4 regions of the Colwellia sp. MEBiC06753 genome follow, and region 4 is predicted to be linked to each of the others. Evidence: predicted binding sites of a transcription regulator. Region 4 holds the regulator's gene; each other region holds the start of a gene.

Region 1 (3,202 bases), on a different contig from region 4:
TATTAGATTATTTACGTGGCTTTAAACGCCAAGCGCTACATGCTGCGATGTTGAAACTTTATCACCCTATTACTGGTGTAGAAATGACTTGGCGCGCAGAATTGCCAGACGATTTTGTTAAACTGGTTAGCTTGCTTCAAGAAGACAATAAGCTTAATGAAGAAGAGCAATACTAAGCTCCGATTAGATCTCACTCCTATTGCGATGCCTGCCAACGTGCAGGCATTTAGCACACATAGATATTCCTCGCCATTAACGGTAGATGCACATTCACCATATAGCGCATTTAATCTAGGCGATCATGTTGGCGATAACCTTGAACGAGTCATTCAAAATCGAGAGTTGTTAAAAACGGCTCTACCAGCCAAAAGCCAAATCCAGTGGTTATCGCAGGTTCATGGCAATCAGGTTGTCGAAATCAACGAAGTACAATCACAGCCGATTATTGCCGATGCCAGCGTTACGCGAAAAAAGCATATTGCCCTGTCAATTATGACTGCGGACTGTTTACCCATTTTGTTGGCGGATAAAACAGGCACTTGTGTTGCAGCCATTCACGGCGGCTGGCGACCACTGGCACAAAATATTATTACCAATACTTTGCAGGTGATGGCTATTCAGCCTAAGGAAATTGTAGCTTGGTTAGGGCCATGTATAGGTAAAACTGCTTTTGAAGTGGGGGCAGAGGTAAAGCAAGCATTTATCAACTTGTTGCCTGAATCTGAGCAAGCCTTTATTCCATCCGATATTCCATGTGAAAATAAAGATAAATATTTCGCAGACTTACAATTATTGGCAAGGCAACTATTAGCGCGTGAAGGTGTAAATACTATTGAGCAGCTAGATGATTGCACGTACTCCATGCCTAAGCGCTATTATTCTTATCGCCGTGAAAATATTACAGGCAGAATGGCATCAGTCATTTGCCTTGTGGATTAAACGTTGGTTTACACATTATTTAATTCTTTTCTTGCTAAATTCCTTTTCAAAAACTTGTTTTAAATCAAACTTATTAACAGCGCTTTGTTGAATTTATCCACAACGCCCTTATAAATAATACTAAGTTAAGGCGTGCTTGTGCTGCCAGATAGATTATTGCGGAGAGTTAAACATGCGTTTAGACAGATTTACTCAGTCATTTCAAATGGCGATTTCAGATGCTCAGTCGTTAGCGCTTGGGCGTGATCATCAATTTATTGAACCTATTCATTTAATGCTGGCGTTAATGAAGCAAACCGGTAACAGCGTTATTCCCTTACTAAAAAGTGCCGGTGTTAATGTTAATTCATTGCAAACACAGTTAGAAAAAGCGCTCGATGGCTTAGCACAAGTTCACGGTGTTGGCGGAGAAGTACAGTTATCTTCTACAACTGGCAAGTTGCTAAATCTTTGTGATAAATACGCGCAAAAACTTAATGATACCTACATATCGTCAGATGTATTTTTACTAGCGGCACTCGAAGACACCGGTGTACTTGGTCAAACATTAAAATCACTTGGCGCAACAGAAAAGCGCTTTAAAGAAGCCATTGACCACGTTAGAGGCGGGCAAAATGTCAATGACCCAAATGCTGAAGATGTGCGTCAAGCCTTAGATAAGTTTACCGTTAATTTAACGGAGCGTGCAGAGCAAGGTAAACTAGATCCCGTGATTGGTCGTGATGATGAAATTCGACGCGCGATTCAAGTACTGCAACGTAGAACTAAAAATAACCCTGTGTTAATTGGTCATCCTGGGGTTGGTAAAACTGCGATTGTTGAAGGTTTAGCGCAACGTATTGTTGATCACGAAGTGCCAGAAGGCTTAAAGAATAAACAAGTATTATCACTTGATATGGGGGCACTGGTTGCCGGTGCCAAATATCGCGGTGAATTTGAAGAGCGTTTAAAGGCGGTGCTTAGCGAACTAGCCAAGCTTGAAGGCCAAGTTATTTTATTTATTGATGAATTGCACACTATGGTTGGCGCAGGTAAAACTGACGGTGCGATGGATGCTGGTAATATGCTAAAACCGGCGCTGGCTCGTGGTGATTTACATTGTGTTGGTGCAACGACATTAGATGAATATCGCCAATATATTGAAAAAGATGCGGCGTTAGAGCGTCGTTTCCAAAAAGTTATTGTTAATGAGCCAAGTGTCGAAGATACCATTGCCATTCTTCGAGGTTTAAAAGAGCGTTATGAACTTCATCACTCCGTAGATATTACCGATCCGGCCATTGTTGCGGCCGCAACTTTGTCGCATCGCTATATCAGTGATCGCCAATTGCCTGACAAAGCAATTGATTTAATTGATGAAGCTGCATCAAGCATTCGCTTGCAGATGGACTCTAAACCAGAAGATCTGGATAAATTAGATCGTCGTATAATTCAGTTAAAGCTAGAGCAAAAGGCGCTGGAAGGCGAGGGCGACGATGCTTCAGTAAAACGCTTAGAAGCGATCTCAGAGGAAATCACTAAACTTCAAGCTAATTATGATGAGCTTGATGAGGTTTGGACAACGGAAAAAGCAGCGTTGCATGGCACTCAAACCATCAAGGCAGATTTAGAGCAGGCACGAATTGACTTAGAAGCGGCGCGTCGTGTGGGCGACTTAAATAAAATGTCGGAATTGCAATACGGTCAAATTCCTGAGCTCGAAAAGCAATTAGATTTAGCCAGCCAAGCTGAAATGCAGGAAATGAGCTTGATTCGCAATAAGGTCACTGAAGTTGAAATTGCCGATGTTTTAAGTCGAGCAACCGGTATTCCTGTAGCAAAAATGCTTTCTGAAGAGCGCGAGAAGTTACTAGCGATGGAAGATAATTTGCATCAGCGAGTCATTGGTCAATCAGAGGCCGTGGTTGCTGTTTCCAACGCGATTAGACGCTCGCGTGCAGGCCTTGCCGACCCGAATCAACCGATTGGTTCATTCCTATTTTTAGGGCCAACTGGTGTTGGTAAAACCGAATTAACTAAGGCGCTGGCAGAGTTCTTGTTTGACACCGAAGATGCGTTAATTCGCGTAGACATGTCAGAATTTATGGAAAAACATTCTGTAGCACGCTTAGTTGGCGCTCCTCCTGGCTATGTTGGTTATGAAGAAGGTGGCTATTTAACCGAAGCCGTTAGACGTAAGCCTTATTCGGTCGTGCTACTCGATGAAGTCGAAAAGGCGCACCCTGATGTGTTTAATATTTTATTGCAAGTATTGGATGATGGT
Region 2 (3,202 bases), on a different contig from region 4:
AATATATTAAACCGAGTGGCCTTGCCGACTATAACAAGTAAACTATTATTCGTTATAAAAATAACAATTAAAATGCCAAGTTATACAGAAAACGGTAAGCTTGGCACAAATAAAGGGAAGGTAACTTCCTTTAATTGATCCAATATGAGGAAAGAATTCATGCAGTCGAATGTAAATGACTATCACAATCTTAGCCATTTTCTAAGTGAAGCTATGCAGCAATTTAAAGATAAAGCCGCTTATAGCTGTTTAGGACAAGAGCTAACTTTTGCCGAAATTGATGCAAAATCAACGGCACTTGCGGCATATTTTCAGTCGTTAGGGTTGAAAGCCGGTGATCGTATTGTTATTCAACTGCCCAATATTACCCAATATCCAATTACCACTTATGCAGCATTTAAAGCCGGGCTGGTGGTCGTAAATACCAACCCACTTTATACCCCGCGTGAAATGAAACACCAGTTTAATGACTCTGGTGCCAAAGCCATTGTTATTCTGAAAGACCTTTACCCTAAGCTTGCAGAAATACAACAAGAGGTTGGTATTGAACATGTGATTATCACTGGTGCTGCTGATTTACTAACTGGCGCCGATGCATTATCCGATAATGAATTAGCAGCAAGTGGGGCTTCAGGCTGTTCACTAATCGGTTTTAACCCGGCAATTAGTGCAGGTGAGTCATTGGCACTTGTCGAGTCTCTAGCAAGCATTGATGATGTCGCGGTATTGCAATATACCGGTGGCACTACAGGTGTTTCAAAAGGTGCCCAATTAACTCACCGCAACTTAATTGCTAATACTATTCAAACAGAGCAGCGCTTAGGGGAGCACTGTAAAGAAGGGCAGGAAATATTTATCTGTCCTTTACCGGTTTATCATATTTATGCGTTTATGGTGAACATGTTGTTGTTTGCGTCCAAAGGTAATTTAAATGTACTTATTCCTAACCCACGTGATCTAGATGGCTTTATTGCAGCCATTAAACCGTATCGTATGACCGGTTTTTCTGGGATTAATACCTTGTTTGTTGGCTTGTGCACTAAGCCAGAATTTCGAGAGCTAGACTTTAGCAAATTAAGTTTAACTGTCTCTGGTGGTACAGCATTAACCAGTGCTGCAGCTAGTATTTGGCAAGAAGTGACGGGCTGCACGATTTCTGAAGGCTATGGTTTATCAGAAACCTCACCGGTTTTAACCCTTAATACGCCAGGTGAAGAACAAATTGGAACCGTTGGTTTACCGTTACCTGACACTGAAATTCAGTTTTGGGATGAAAACGACACGCCAGTAGCTGAGGGAGAAAGTGGTCAAATCGTTGCTCGCGGCCCGCAAATTATGAAAGGTTATTGGAATATGCCTGAAGAAACCGCTAAGGCAATTTCAAGTGATGGCTTTTTCAAAACGGGTGATATTGGTTTACGCTTGCCCAATGGTTACATCAAAATTGTTGATCGCCTAAAAGACATGATTATTGTTTCAGGGTTTAATGTTTACCCTAATGAAATTGAAGATGTGTTAGTTTCGCACCCTGCGATTTTAGAAGCGGCGGTAATTGGTGAAGAAGATGCTAAAACCGGCGAAGCCGTTCATGCTTATATTTCATTAAAACAACAGGTTACTGAGCAAGAGGTGATTGATTATTGCCGTGAGCATTTAACCAATTACAAAGTGCCGAAGAAAGTAACGATTTTAGAAGAGTTACCAAAATCAACCGTAGGGAAAATTTTACGTAGAGAATTGCGTAAATAATTACCGTTTATATGTAATTTTTCTGAGCTAAGACTTTAGCTTTGGTTATTTTAAAGCCCTGAATCATATGGTTCGGGGCTTTTTTATGAATTTAAAGGTGGCTGTGCTGTTAGTTATTAATAAATAACATTATTTATTTGTTTTAGATTAAGAAACACTAATAATTTTTCCCGCTTTGATACGATTACTTCTACACTTAATGGCATAAACAATTTGAATTCAAGGAACGTCAATGGCTACCATTTCTTTTCACGGCGCAGCACAGGAAGTTACAGGCTCTTGTCATTTATTAAGTTCACCAGCAGTCGGCAAAATTTTGCTTGATTGTGGCCTCCATCAAGGTAGCCGCTCAAGGAAACAGCTAAGTCGAGAGCAATTTGGTTTTAACCCTCGCACAATAGATGCTGTCATTTTATCTCATGCCCATTTAGATCATTCAGGGCGTTTGCCGGCATTAGTCCATGATGGTTTTGAAGGAAAAATTTATTGCTCGCAAGCCACAGCGCAATTATTGCCAGTGATGTTATTTGATGCGTTGAGTTTGTATGAAAGTGAATTGGAGCGTGAGAATCGCAAGTTGCGCAGAAAAGGCAAGCCAGAAATTCCAGCGATTTACTCTAAAACTGATGTTATTGATGTTTTAGCCCTGTGTGAACCTAAAGCGTATAAAGAAACATTTCACCTATCGCAAAATGCTAGCTGTTGTTTTTATGATGCTGGTCATATTCTTGGCTCCGCAATTTCAGAAATTAAACTTACCGAAAAAGGTAAACAGAAAACCCTAGTGTTCTCTGGCGATTTAGGTAAAAAAGATACCTTGTTGATGAATGACCCAACGTTTTTAACCTCTGCTGATATTGTTTTAATGGAAGGTACTTACGGCGATAGAGAGCACAAATCGATGGGTGATACCCTTGCTCAATTTAAAGAAATTTTGCACAACGCATACACGCGAGGCGGCAATGTGATGATCCCGTCTTTTGCTGTCGGCAGAACCCAAGAATTATTACTGTATTTAGGCAAACTTCAACACGCTGGTGAGTTAGATAATTGGCAGATATTTCTAGATAGCCCGATGGCAATTGAAGTGACTAAAATATACGATCAATGGTTGCCTACGCTTGATTGTGAAGGGGTAAAACCTTTATGTACGGGTGAACAAACGTTATTAAAAAACTTTCTTTCAACGTTACATTTAACGGTTAAAGCTGATGATTCAATGGCGATAAATAAAATTACCAAAGGCGCCATTATTATTGCCGGCAGCGGTATGTGCACCGGCGGCCGCATTACTCATCATTTTAAACATCGAATTTGGGACAGCCGAAATACTGTGGTGTTTGTTGGTTATCAAGCTAATGGCACCCTTGGTCGCAACATTGTTGAGGGCGCGAGCCAAATAAAACTCTTTGGGGAAGATATTATTGTCAAAGCCAATATTGAAACATTAGGC
Region 3 (3,202 bases), on a different contig from region 4:
TAATATGCCGTTAGATAACTTATTGATGATGGTCACCAGTTGTTGATGTTGGCGGTCGATTTCGACAACACCAATGTTATAACTTGCCTCCCATTCAATTGGCAGCATTCTAACCTCCCGATAATTAACGGTTGTTATTTAACTGTTTCATATAATTATTTCAGGTGCATACCGGCTATTTGATGCCAATAGCCATTGGTGTGCTTGTTATTTAGTGGAATTTTACATTCAGCCTTAAGCGCGGAAATTACTTGAAATGCAAAGTCGCCCTCAGGGTTAACCCGCATAATATCAACCAAGCCATTCATATTTTGCTGTTCATTACTCAGGTTGTAACAATCTCCCGACATGGTTTGAATGCCATTTAGCACAAATAATGAATCCCCTTCTTGGCTTTTAGTCAGACGCCCATTGGGGTAATCAATACAGCAAAGTTGACAGTCATCTTTTGCCCTGTTTTCAGAGCGAGCCGTAAAACAACGAGCAGAATATGCCAGCGGCAAATGACCATAGCTAGTGACTTCAATGTCGAACTGTTCACGTATGCCGCTTATTTGGCATTTTTCAACTATTTGCCATAACCTGTCTTGAGATAATTCAACCGGAATACACCACCTGATCATGCCCTGCTTATGTAATAAGTTTAACGAGTGATGGTTGTATAGGTTTAATGCACTACCAGCAACAAATGGTAAGCTACGCTCAGACAACAATTGCACCGCAGACATATCATTGGCTTCAACAAGATAATCGCCGTTATCACAATATCGTTTTAACTCGTTAAGTTCAGATGGGGCTTCAAGCAATACCATAGTCGATAGCACCACTTGCTTGCCCGCTAAGGTTAACTCTTTGGCAAGTGCTAAATAATCTTTACGCTTTAATTCTCTGCGTTTACTACAAACCGATTCGCCTAAATAAATAATATCGGCGTCACTAGCCTTAGCCTGCTGATAAAACGCTTCAACCTCAGCTTTCGGCCAGAAATATAAGATATTGCCTAATGAATATTTCATGCATTCCTCTACTACCAACTATTATCTTTTACAGCCAATTACTGCCAAGGTTTATGATAAGCGCCAAGCGTTGTTTGACTGCCCTCGGAAACTTCAGCCAAACTTTGTTGCCAATTGGGCGAAATAGTAAATTCTTTTTGGCTAGCGCAAGCATCAATTGCCTGACGCCAGGTGCGAGTTACCGTTTTAACGTAGGCACTACTGCGCTGGCGGCCTTCAATTTTGATCGACGCTATGCCGATATTGATTAGCTCAGGTAATAGTTCCATTGAATTTAAGCTGGTTGGCTCTTCAAGTGCATGATAACGAGAGCCATCAACATCAAAGCGCCCTTTACATAAAGTTGGATAACCAGCCGCTTCTTGTGGGGCGTATTTATCAATTAAAATATTGTTAAGACGTGACTCTAAACCGCTATCAGTTTCTTGCCAGTTAACAAATTTAGCGGGCGAGCATACACCATTCATATTCGGTGATTCGCCGGTTAAATATGAAGACAAATGACAGCGCCCTTCAGCCATAATGCACAAACTGCCGTAAGCAAATACTTCAAGCTCAACATTGGTCGCTCTTGCCAATTGTTTTACTTGGTGAATTGACAATACTCTAGGCAGTACAACGCGCTGTACATTAAAGTGCTGCTGATAATAACGAATAGCCTCGGCATTGGTTGCTGAGGCTTGCACAGATAAATGAAGGGTGAGATCTGGATAGTTGCTTGCTGCATATTCAAGTACAGAAATATCCGCAACAATTAGTGCATCAACACCAAGCGCTGCCGCTAAATCAACCGACTTTTGCCAAGTATGCCAGTGACTGCTATTGGCAAAGGTATTAATGGCGATATGAAGTTTGCGCTGATGATCACGCACATACTGCACCGCCTGCTCAAGCTTATTATCAGTAAAGTTCAGACCAGCAAAATGTCTGGCGTTGGTATCATTTTTCAAACCGATATAAACGGCATCGGCACCATTATCAACCGCGGTTTTAAGTGAAGATAAATTACCTGCAGGACACAATAATTCCATGTGCCAATCTCCAAACTTGTGCTTATGTTTGTTTACATTGTCACTATATTTGGCTTATCAACAATGCCCCAAAAGAGGTACTCCTAATGCCCTGTACCCTTTGTTTTATTTATTGATCCAACGCAAAAACTGTTCGCGTTAATTTTGCAAATATCCAGCAAGACTTTAGTTAATAGCAATAGATAATCAACATGACAGCGTTAAGTCAGCAATATTCAACAAATGGCTCAGAAAAAAACTTACAAAGTTATTCTGAAAATTTTGGACAAGCATATTCACAATCATTACCACTACTCGGCCACGCTATTGCCGATATTTTAAACTGGTTTGGTTGTCATCAAATTTATGGTGTTGGTGGCGATTTTGCCGCGAACCTTATTGCAGCTTTACAAGGTAAGATTGAGTTATCACCATCAAGTAATGAAATGCACGCGGGGTTTAACGCTTGCGGGCATGCGGAATTTAACGGTATTGGTGCAACTTTAACTACTTATACGGTTGGCAGCCTGCCCTGCACCAGTGCTGCCGCATTAGCAATTACTGAAAAGTTGCCGGTAGTTTTTATTTCTGGTGCACCGGGCGAAAGTGAAATCTCCCACCATACTGTACCTCACACCATACACCACACCATTGCCTCAGCATCTTCATGGCGGGCAGAATATGATTGCGCCTTAGATGCATTTCGCGCACTTGGTATGACCGCGGAACGATTACAAGGCGCCCGTAATCAACACCAGCCTAATATGGCGGCGGAACGATTTTTCCAATTAGTTTGTCACGCATACTTAAATAAACAGCCAGTGTTTATTGAAATTCCGAGAGATTTAATTTTTGCTCCGACACAGGCAATTCAACTGCCAGCAAGCCCTGAGCATTTGCATGGTGAAAATTATGTACTTCAAGGTGAGCAGTTAATTGCTAAGCAGATTATTCAAAAGCTGCAAAATGCCAATAATCCGCTGATCTACATTGGCGAGAATGTCCGATTAAATAAAAAACTAAAAGATTTATTACTTAAGTTCAGCCATAAGTTCAATATTCCATTTGCCACCACTTGGCTAGCTAAAGGGGTATTTGATGAATCAGAGCCATTATCTCTTGGTTGCTACAATGGCGTGTTTAGTCGGGAACCAAATCGGCAATATATTGAACACC
Region 4 (3,202 bases):
TTGGTAAAGTAAGTTGGTTGGTAAACACAGATGATCATGAACACGCAAACACTTGCATTGATGCACAAATTGCGGTTTGTAAGAATGAGCAATTAATTGCCGCAATTTATTTATCCGATAAGCCAAGAGATGAGGCTAATTCGGTTATTGAACATTTACATCAAGCCAACATTAAAACAATCATGCTATCTGGCGATAGCCAAACAGGTTGTGAAAAAGTAAGCAAACAACTGCCATTAGACGAAGTACATGCAGGCCTTTCAGCCCATGAAAAAATGGATATTGTGCAAAAGCTGCAAGCAACAAAAACCGTTGCTATGGTAGGTGATGGTGTTAATGACACGCCAGTATTCAGTGCCGCTCATGTTTCTATCGCTATGGGCGGTGGTACAGATGTCGCGAAAAGTGGCGCAGATGCCATTTTATTAAATAATAAGCTGTCTTCTATCACAACACTGCGTAACACCAGTATTAAAACCCGACGTATTATTTACCAAAATTACTGTTGGGCAATTGGCTATAATGCTATTGTGTTGCCATTGGCTGTTTGTGGATTTATCACCCCTTACCTTGCGGTTATCGGGATGTCTGCAAGCTCGATTTTAGTGATTACCAACTCGCTGCGACTTTTAAAATCATGAGTGTTATTTACGTACTTATTCCTATTGCGATTATTTTAACCATTGTCGGGATTTACCTGTTTTTTTGGGCGGTTAAAACCGAGCAGTTTAACGATTTAGAAAAAGAAGGGTTAAGTATTTTATTTGACGATGAAAGCAAACAACAGGCCTCAGACAAGCATGCTGGTGCACAAGAGAAGCCAATTGACGCTCAAAAAAGCCACATTGAAGTTGTAGAAAACACCGCACAACAATCAGAAAAAACAACAATCAACGGTGATTCAACCAACAAATGACCTTAGATTTACTTTCCGCATTTGTTATTGGTTTACTAGGATCAGGACATTGCCTAATGATGTGTGGTGGCGTTTCAGGTATGTTGCTTTCGGCAATTCCTCAGCAAAACCACAAGCAAAAATGGCAATTTACCCTTGCCTATAACCTAGGACGCATTGCGTCTTACAGCATTATTGGCGCAATTGTCGGCTTTACCGGTTCTTTAGCAGCCAAAAGTATTGGCTTTCCTCTGCATGCATTACGGCTAATTTCTGCCATTTTTTTAATTTTACTTGGGCTCTATCTTGGTCAATGGTTAATGTTATTAACCAAAATAGAACAAGCTGGAAAATTTATTTGGCAATTTATTTCACCACTGGCCAGTAAAGTACTGCCGGTTGACTCAAATGCCAAAGCACTGGCATTAGGTATTATATGGGGCTGGTTACCCTGTGGCCTGGTTTATTCAACACTCACTTGGTCAATGGCCAGCGGCAGCATGGAAAATGGCGCCTTAATTATGGCAGCCTTTGGCTTAGGAACATTGCCGGCGCTACTGTCATTATCATTCGGCATTTTTTCAATAAAGGGGCTCTTACAGTCCAATTTATTTCGAAAAACTATGGCTATTATACTAATTGCTTATGGTTTTTACGGGGTCTTGGTTGCCTACCAAGCAATGTTTTAATATCATGGCCTTTGGCTAAACCAATTCAATTGATGAGTTAAACCTGTAAATGTCTGAATCATGTGCTCATAAAAGTCATATCCATTGTCAAAACTGTAGTATCAGCGAGTTATGCTTGCCCTTTTCACTTAATGAAAAAGAACTAGATACCTTAGACAATATCATTGATCGTAAACGCCCAATCAGAAAGGGTGAAAAAATATTCCAAGATGGTGAAGCATTGCATTCATTATTTGCCATACGTTCAGGCACATTCAAAACATTCACCATTGACTCAAGTGGTGAAGAACAAATTACCGGTTTTCATTTAGCGGGCGATTTACTCGGCTTCGACGCGCTAGCGAGTAGCGAGCACCAAAGTTTTGCGCAAGCACTAGAAACCGCGATGGTTTGTGAAATTCCTTACAATACCTTAGATGAACTTTCTAACAGTATGCCTGCGTTAAAGCGTCAGGTATTACGTTTAATGAGTAATGAGATCAGAACTGATCAAGAAATGTTATCGTTACTTAATCGCAAAAATGCCGAGCAGCGACTAGCCACCTTTTTAGCAACTCTGAGCACTCGTTATAAAGCGCGTGGCCTATCGCCAAAAGAATTTCGATTAACCATGACCCGAGGTGATATTGGTAACTATATTGGTTTAACCGTAGAAACCATAAGCCGCTTATTAAATCGTTTTCATAAAGAAGGGTTAATCAATGTCGATGGTAAACTGATTACCTTAAATGATATTGATAAGTTAAATGAAGTCGCCTTATTGAAGTAAAAATAAAAGTAAGGTGTCAACCTCCACTTTAAATCATCATATTTCCATACTATGCTTTAGTCATAATATAGCGCTTTAGTCATAATGTAACGAATGCATTTTTTGATTTAAAACAAATAATTAATTGCCAATAGCGGGCAAACTATTTAAATCAACAATGTGGCAAACGAGGCATAAATGGAAACGTATCAAAAAATACTTGTTGTAATTGATCCAACAACAGAAGATCAAAAAGCACTGAGCCGAGCAATTGAACTAGGCAGCAAAACTGGTGCAAGCATAACGGCATTTCTAAGCATTTTTGATTTCTCCTATGAAATGACCACGATGTTATCAAGTGATGAACGTGATGCGATGCGACAAACAGTGATCAATGATCGCAAGGTGTGGATTGAAGAGCAGATCAAGTCGCTTAACGCCCAACAAAACAATATTACCATTGATGTAGTCTGGCATAACCGCCCATTTGAAGCGGTTATAGATCAAGTGCTTAAGCATCAATTTGATATTGTCATTAAAGGCACCCATGAGCACGATAAATTAAAATCAGTTATTTTTACGCCAACCGATTGGCATTTATTACGTAAATGCCCTTGCCCGTTACTGTTAGTAAAAGAGCATTCTTGGCCAGACAATGGCAATATTTTAGCGGCGGTTAATGTTGGTAGTGACGAGCAAGAACACCAATCACTGAATAACATCATAACCGAAGAGGCCAAGCACCTTGCAGGCCTGATGAACGCTAATGTTCACTTAGTTAACTCCTACCCTGGCACGCCAGTTAATATTGCAATTGAAATACCAGAGTTTGATGCCAGCCAATATAACGACACTATGTTATTGCATCAT

The links. The regulator FNR, encoded in region 4, switches genes on or off when oxygen is low (the NO sensors DNR and NnrR bind a similar motif). The targets are predictions, from matches to a motif close to TTGATCTAGATCAA.
Region 1: clpB (ATP-dependent chaperone ClpB) is a predicted target of FNR. The motif match lies at 994-1,007, and genes of this name have one in related genera.
Region 2: ACOB82_RS02225 (MBL fold metallo-hydrolase RNA specificity domain-containing protein) is a predicted target of FNR. The motif match lies at 1,887-1,900, and genes of this name have one in related genera.
Region 3: ubiU (ubiquinone anaerobic biosynthesis protein UbiU) is a predicted target of FNR. The motif match lies at 2,160-2,173, and genes of this name have one in related genera.

The regions. Positions count from the first base shown of each region.
Region 1 covers NZ_JBQMTM010000002.1:195,728-198,929, forward strand. Annotated here, with positions in the region: gene rluD (23S rRNA pseudouridine(1911/1915/1917) synthase RluD) at 1-176, shown strand, start outside; gene pgeF (peptidoglycan editing factor PgeF) at 157-939, shown strand; gene clpB (ATP-dependent chaperone ClpB) at 1,112-3,202, shown strand, end outside.
Region 2 covers NZ_JBQMTM010000002.1:76,379-79,580, forward strand. Annotated here, with positions in the region: gene ACOB82_RS02215 (2,4'-dihydroxyacetophenone dioxygenase family protein) at 1-41, shown strand, start outside; gene ACOB82_RS02220 (AMP-binding protein) at 160-1,749, shown strand; gene ACOB82_RS02225 (MBL fold metallo-hydrolase RNA specificity domain-containing protein) at 1,982-3,202, shown strand, end outside.
Region 3 covers NZ_JBQMTM010000001.1:158,183-161,384, reverse strand. Annotated here, with positions in the region: gene ACOB82_RS00750 (bacteriohemerythrin) at 1-108, opposite strand, end outside; gene ACOB82_RS00745 (U32 family peptidase) at 156-1,016, opposite strand; gene ubiU (ubiquinone anaerobic biosynthesis protein UbiU) at 1,055-2,047, opposite strand; gene ACOB82_RS00735 (thiamine pyrophosphate-dependent enzyme) at 2,239-3,202, shown strand, end outside.
Region 4 covers NZ_JBQMTM010000006.1:10,068-13,269, reverse strand. Annotated here, with positions in the region: gene ACOB82_RS06395 (heavy metal translocating P-type ATPase) at 1-641, shown strand, start outside; gene ccoS (cbb3-type cytochrome oxidase assembly protein CcoS) at 638-916, shown strand; gene ACOB82_RS06385 (sulfite exporter TauE/SafE family protein) at 913-1,584, shown strand; gene fnr (fumarate/nitrate reduction transcriptional regulator Fnr) at 1,634-2,353, shown strand; gene uspE (universal stress protein UspE) at 2,531-3,202, shown strand, end outside.